One region of the Exiguobacterium sp. s127 genome, then DNA from elsewhere that is predicted to be linked to it. Evidence: riboswitches for the same ligand, from Rfam matches in the RefSeq annotation. Region 1 holds a riboswitch; each other region holds the start of a gene.
What was found. Region 1 has a riboswitch for S-adenosylmethionine ahead of KNP98_RS07440 (LLM class flavin-dependent oxidoreductase). Riboswitches for the same ligand answer to the same signal wherever they lie in the genome.
Positions count from the first base shown of each region.

Region 2: it holds a riboswitch for S-adenosylmethionine, as region 1 does, so the genes downstream of both, KNP98_RS12020 (alpha/beta hydrolase) here and KNP98_RS07440 (LLM class flavin-dependent oxidoreductase) in region 1, are expected to answer to the same signal.
Region 3: it holds a riboswitch for S-adenosylmethionine, as region 1 does, so the genes downstream of both, KNP98_RS00500 (methionine ABC transporter ATP-binding protein) here and KNP98_RS07440 (LLM class flavin-dependent oxidoreductase) in region 1, are expected to answer to the same signal.

Region 1 is NZ_JACSMO010000004.1:157,945-160,141, forward strand. It holds gene KNP98_RS07440 (LLM class flavin-dependent oxidoreductase) at 1-967, opposite strand, end outside; SAM riboswitch class I at 1,040-1,144, opposite strand; gene KNP98_RS07445 (DUF975 family protein) at 1,335-2,009, opposite strand; gene KNP98_RS07450 (DUF2325 domain-containing protein) at 2,077-2,197, opposite strand, start outside.
Region 2 is NZ_JACSMO010000009.1:64,108-66,304, forward strand. It holds gene KNP98_RS12015 (thymidine kinase) at 1-87, shown strand, start outside; gene KNP98_RS12020 (alpha/beta hydrolase) at 271-1,029, opposite strand; SAM riboswitch class I at 1,090-1,192, opposite strand; SAM riboswitch class I at 1,408-1,512, shown strand; FMN riboswitch at 1,665-1,809, shown strand; gene ribD (bifunctional diaminohydroxyphosphoribosylaminopyrimidine deaminase/5-amino-6-(5-phosphoribosylamino)uracil reductase RibD) at 1,968-2,197, shown strand, end outside.
Region 3 is NZ_JACSMO010000001.1:108,790-110,986, forward strand. It holds gene KNP98_RS00495 (methionine ABC transporter permease) at 1-416, opposite strand, end outside; gene KNP98_RS00500 (methionine ABC transporter ATP-binding protein) at 406-1,419, opposite strand; SAM riboswitch class I at 1,503-1,609, opposite strand; gene KNP98_RS00505 (aminotransferase class I/II-fold pyridoxal phosphate-dependent enzyme) at 1,672-2,197, opposite strand, start outside.

The DNA.
Region 1 (2,197 bases):
GAAGCAAGAGCAATGTCACGCCGACTGCTTCAAATTCAAGAATCCGTTCTGCGATTTGATCCGGCGTCCCAATCAAGTTCGGACGCAGTCCCCGGTTTGAGACCGAATAGTCATTTCGTTTGACCTGTTGTTCGAGTTGCGATTTACTGACGAAGTCGTCATACCCGGCATATCCGGCACCGTCTTCTTTAACGTTCGTAATCCGGTGCCATTCTTCGAGCGCCGCTTCTTCCGTCTCGCGACAGATGATGTAGGCCGCCAGTCCGAAACTCGCAAGCGGCTGCTTCCCGGTCGCCGCGCGGCGGGTTTTCATATCCGTAATTTTCGTCGCGACTTCATCGACCGTTCCTCCATGCATGACATAGGCATCACAGTGATTGACGATCGTCTGTTTCCCCGTCTCACTCTCACCACCAGCGTAGAGCTTGATTCCGGGACGCTGAACGGGTTTCGGGTGAAGCTCTGCCCGTTCCAGCTGATAGTACGCCCCATCAAAACTATAGGGTGATGCGTCCGCCCATAATCCTTTCATGACCGTCACGAATTCTTCCGTCCGGGCATATCGTTCGTCATGGGCTGTAAAAATCCCATTGTATTGACGGGCTTCTTCCTCCCACCAGGCCGAGACGACGTTGAGCGTAAAACGTCCGTTACTCAACTGATCGAGGTTCGCCGCCATTTTTGCTGTCGTCGCCGGATTATGAAAACCGGGCCGGACGGCTGTCATGATTTCCAACCGTTCCGTTGTCGCCGCAATCGCCGCTGCCGTCGTCCACGCCTCAAGACTCGGTTCGGCTATTCCTTTAATGTCGTTTAAGTTCAATTCTGCAATCAATGTCGTAGAAAAGCCAATCCGTTCTGCCGTCTGTGCGACTTGTTTCGCATAATCGAATGTCGCTGGCATTTGTTCCTCCTCGACGTTTCGTAACCAACCCCCGAAGATTGGTAACCAAAATCCGTATTCCATCCCCTGTGCCCCCTTTTTGCATAAAAAATCGCTCTTTTCGTTTAGAAAAGAGCGACGAATATCTACTGTCGGCTCTTATCTTCAAAGGAATAAATTCCTCTTGGAAGTAGCACCTTCCGCTCATGCGGGGTTGCTGAAGTGTCGTCGGGCCAGTCCCTCGACTTCTCGTGATAAGAATAATTGAAATTAGCGTACATCTTTTAGCAGAGTAAAGCAACCTTTAAACCTTCTTTTCCTATCGGAATTAAAAAACATTTGGAAAATCACTCTGTTTCTTGATACTTCTTTGTCTAGAAGCTAAAAACAGGAATTGCACATCGGTTTAAGATGGCAATCCCTGCTTTGTATGGTGCTGTTCAAAATCAATTCATTCTGGTGATACGAACGGTGAGTCATTGTGATTTGCATCCATCATGGCTGTCCGGTGACCAGTCGTCGAAACTTCTTCCCCACGCACGCGATCGTAGAACTTCGCGATTGTGACGCTGAAGTACGGGCCAATCCAGAGGAAACCGATTCCGATCGTAACAATTCCGAGCAAGAACCAACCGATGAACGAAAGGACGAGGAAAAACGCCTCTTTTTTGTGTCCATCCATCATTTGGCGTGAACGTGTAATGGCATCAAGGATGCCAATCGATGGTTCGTCCCGAATGATGTAATACGTCAACATGTAAGAGAATGACTTAATGATTCCTGGAATGATGAAAAGTAAGAACCATAGCCCTAAGAAAAAGGTTTGGACGATTGACACTCCAATGGCTTTCAAGAACATTTTGTACGGCTCAAACAAATCGGCGACTTTCGTCTGCTCGTCTCGGGCGACAGATAGGGCGAGCCATGACCATCCCATTGCAACCGGTAAGGTCAACACCGTCAAGAGCATACCAATCAAGTCGATAAATTGGAAATCCTCTTCGGGTGAGGACGCAAATCCGTTCGGAACGCCTTGAATGATTAAGAACAACAACATCATTAATGCCATGAAGCCCCATCGTCCCTGCAACGACTCGCGCGCTGCTAATTTTAATTGTTTTGACATCGAAAGATCCTCCTCAAAAATAAGTGCTACCTTTCTTTACGGTTTATTTTTGAGGAGGTTTCACTTTTTAACGCTCGTCTTTTAGTAAACGTTGGACCATTGCTTTTTCAAGTTGTTGCTGGCACGCCGTATACAAAGAGCGTCGTCCATCGAGTCGTTCAATCGCAAACGGAATATCGTGCTTTTTT
Region 2 (2,197 bases), on a different contig from region 1:
TCGTATGAGCCGCGTTGCCGCCACTGCCATGAAGTGCCGGGGAAATCGCAAGCCCTGCAACAATGGAAGAAACAGCAACAGAACTGATGAAGTAAACGAAGGACTGATTCATCAGTCAGGACCGCATCAATCAAATGGCCGATACTCCCATCGTTTCAAGGGAGCATCGGCCATTTTTTTTGCGCATTCATATTGTTCTGGACGGCTTAGTCGATGCTTGAAACACGCATCGAAACAGTCTTCATCCCTTGCTTTTGCGCAGGAAAGACATCAACCGGTGTGGGTCAAACGACTATATTGGTGTACAAAGTGTGTTGCCTCGCGGACAATCGTTTCTTGATCATAATCGAGGGTCGCGACATGATAGGAGTCAAGCAGGCAATAGCTCCGTTTGTCCGTCGAACCGATGACTTGATAAAGGTAATCCGAACTTTCAGGCGGGACGACATGGTCTTCGGCAGAATATAAAATAAGTGTTGGAATCTCGATGGCTGGTAAGAGTGGACGTGTCTGGTCAATCAAGGTCAAAAGTTCCGATGCGCAGACGACAGGGACCTGGTCATAGATGATTTCAAACGCTTCACGTTTAATGTCTGGGGTACTTTCTTTTAAGTAGCGTGGACAGTCTTCAAAAGATAATGCTTCATAGGCAGGAATCGCTAACGCTGCATTGATCGTAATCAATCCGTCAGCAGGTAATCCTTCCGCGACGAGTGCAAGGGCAAGTGTCGCACCCATCGATTGTCCGGCGATGAAAATGGACGAACAATGATTGGTTAAGACGTCGAACCCTTGGCGGAGGCTTTGTTTCCAATCTTCAGCAGTCGACGCTTCGAAATCACGGATGCTCGTCCCGTGTCCGTCGAGACGCGGGGCATACACGGTAAACCCTTGAGCGGCAAACTGCTCTCCGACAGTACGGACGCTTTGAGGGGTTGCGTTAAAACCGTGAGACAGTAAAATACCGATTGGACCTCGTTCAATCAAAAAAGCTTCTGCGCCAAACAGGACGAGTGATGATGAATTCATAAAGGGTTCCTCCTTCTATTAAAAAACTCGTAGTGCTTTAGGCGCACTACGAGATTCTCGTAAGTATCATCCAAAGCATCGGCTTTGCTGGTCGGAGCACCTTGCATGTTGCAGGTTGCCGTGGGTTCGTAGAGCCAGATCTCTCGCCCACTCTTGATATATCGTATAGGAATTGTCGGAATAATCATTGTGAAGAGGATAGCATTGATTGAAATACGTTGTCAAGAAGTCAAAAAGAAGTCGAAATTGATAAACTGGGTAATTTGGTTTAATTTTGAAAATATGGTTGACTTGAGAAAGGAATCCCCGTAGTGTAAGCATTAGATTCACGACATAAGAACGACTTGAAACATCACACATATGAACTTCATACCGTAGCACTTATCGAGAGAGGTGGAGGGACTGGCCCTACGAAACCTCGGCAACAGACTTCTTACGTCGTACTGTGCCAATTCCGTCAGACGTTTGTCTGAAAGATGAGCGGAGCGGATTCTGCCTTAGTGCAGATGGAAGGATCCTTTTCTTTTAAGAGAAGGGTCCTTTTTTTGATGTTTTCCTAAAAAAAGAGAATGAAATACAATTCATTTTGTATTTTAGAATGACCTGTGCTAGTCTTGAGCTGTATAACTCAATAACCAGTTCTTCGGGGTAGGGTGAAAATCCCAACCGGCGGTGATGCGATTGATAAATCGATGAGCCCGCGACCTGCAGTGTACGCACTGTGGCTGACTTGGTGAGACTCCAGGGCCGACGGTAAAGTCCGGATGGGAGAAGGACGAAACAATGCGCTTGCTGCCATTTTCTGAAAAAATGTTTTCAGGGAAAGGTCTGTTTCTGTATGTGTAAAAACAGAAACGCGAGACGCTTATTTCGTCAATCCTTCAATCACGACGCCCCTTTTACAGGAGGCGTCTTTTTTATTGAAAGGAGCGGAAAAAATGGAAACATTAATGGAAACATTCATGAGTTATGCGATGCAACTAGCACACATGTTAAACGGTCAAACGAGCCCGAATCCGAGTGTCGGCTGCGTCATCGTCAAACAGGGGCGGATTGTTGGTTTTGGGGCCCACCGTTATGCGGGAGGACCCCATGCCGAAGTCGAAGCGCTCCTCATGGCAGGTGAAGCAGCACGCGGAGCCGATCTCTACGTGACACTCGAACCGTG
Region 3 (2,197 bases), on a different contig from region 1:
ATAATGATGCGAAGCGGTTTCGCCCCGCACGCTTCTGCTGCTTCAATCAAACCGGGTGGAATCTCACGGAGTGAGGTTTCGACGAGTCGGGCGAGAAACGGAATCGCGGCGACGCTCAAGCTGACCGAGGCGGCAGCGGGACCGATCGTCGTCTTCGTGATGAGTTGCGTCAATGGAATCAAAGCAACGAGTAGGATGATGAATGGTAACGAGCGGACGATGTTGATGGCGAAGTCCAACGTCGTTCGAATGAAGACGTTTTGGAAAAAGAGTCCGCGGTCGGTGATGAATAATAAAATCCCGAGTGGAATTCCGATGATGATGGCGAAGGCGAGTGAAATGCCAACCATGAAGGCCGTCTCTCCGAGTGCTTTCGTTAAGTCGGGAAGCATTGTCGTAAACCGGTCAAGCGACATCTTGAATCACCTCGATTGCGTGCAACTGTCCCTCGAGCCAGGTTAAGGCACGATTCACGTGCAGTGTCGGTCCCGTCAAACTGACGATTAAGACGCCAAACGCGACGTCCTGAATGTAGTCGACCTTCCCATGCAGGATGCTGACTGCGATATCGAATTGTTTGATGGCTTCAGATAAGGTACTCTCACCTGTTTTTTCACCCGTGAACTGAAGTCGAATGACTTTGCCGGGTGTCGTCCGTAAAATCCGTTCCGGTAACTCGATTTGGAGTGCCGTATCGACGTAATGTTTTGTGACCGGATGTTCGGCTTGACTAAATATGGCGTAAGTCGAAGCGACTTCGACGACTTCACCGTGCGCCATGACGGCAACGCGGTGACAAATTTGTTTGACGACGTCGATTTCGTGGGTGATGAGGATGATCGTCAAACCGAGCCGGGCGTTCAAATCTTTCAGTAAATCGAGAATCTGGAGCGTCGTCACGGGATCGAGCGCTGATGTCGCTTCGTCACAGAGTAAGATGTTTGGATTGTTGGCGAGCGCTCGTGCGATGCCGACGCGTTGTTTTTGTCCACCACTGAGTTGGCTCGGATAGTTCGTCTCGAATCCTTCGAGTCCGACGAGTGCCGTTAATTCTTGAATCCGTTTCGGGAACTCACGCCGTTTGACACCGGCAGCCTTTAAGGCGAACTCGATATTGTCGGCAACGGTGCGGGACTGAATCAGTTGAAAGTGTTGAAAGATCATACCGACCCGGAGACGGAGTTTGCGGAGAGACGTTTTGGAGACACGTGATAGATTGGCTCCGTCTACTATGACCGTACCGCTCGTCGGTGTCTCGAGCCCGTTAATCAACCGTAAGAGTGTACTTTTTCCGGCGCCGGATTCACCGATGATGCCGAATATTTCCCCTTGTTCAATCGTTAAGTTGACATCGTTTAATGCAAAAATCGGTGTGCGGTCACGGACGAATTGTTTTGTGATGTGTGCGAACTCAATCATGATGTTTCCCTCCCGATACAAAAAAATCGCTTTTTTCCAGTTAGAGAGCAACCAGAAAAAAGCGACGAAGTGTAGAATTTCGTAACTTATCTCTCAGAACAAAAGAAGTTCTGTAGGATGTGGCACCGTTCCATTACTGGTGGTTGCCGGACGTCGTTGGGCCTAATCCCTCGGTCGCTCTCGATAAGTAGCTATGCTGTTGGGATTTACTTTAACGGAAATGATTCCCATCTGTCAAACGTTTTTTCAGAATTATTCGGCAACGGCGGTTTGGAAGAGCTGAAGGGTCCCGATTCGCTTGACAGCCTCGACGAGTCGGTCGACATCGGCAATCAGACTGATCCGGACGTAACCTTCACCGTATGTACCAAAGAAATGACCCGGTGTCACGGCGACATGCGCTTCGTCGAGCAGGTGATCGGTGAAGCTTTGGGACGTGAAGCCGGACGGAACAGGGAGCCAGACGAAGAACGAACCGCCGGGAACCGGTCCGTCCCAGCCGATTTCGTTTAATGCACCGAACAACGCATCGCGTCGCGTCTCATACAAGGCGCTCAGTTCACGGACACATGTCTGATCGCTTGAAAGTGCGACCGTCGCTGCATGCTGGATCGGTGTGAAGGCACTGACGTAAAGGTGTTCCTGGTATGTTTCGATGCTCGCGATGACGGACGGATTACCGATTGCAAAGGCAATCCGGAAGCCGGACATGTTGAACCGTTTAGAGAGTGAAAACAACTCAATCCCGACATGCTTAGCGCCTTCCGTCTGGAGGAAA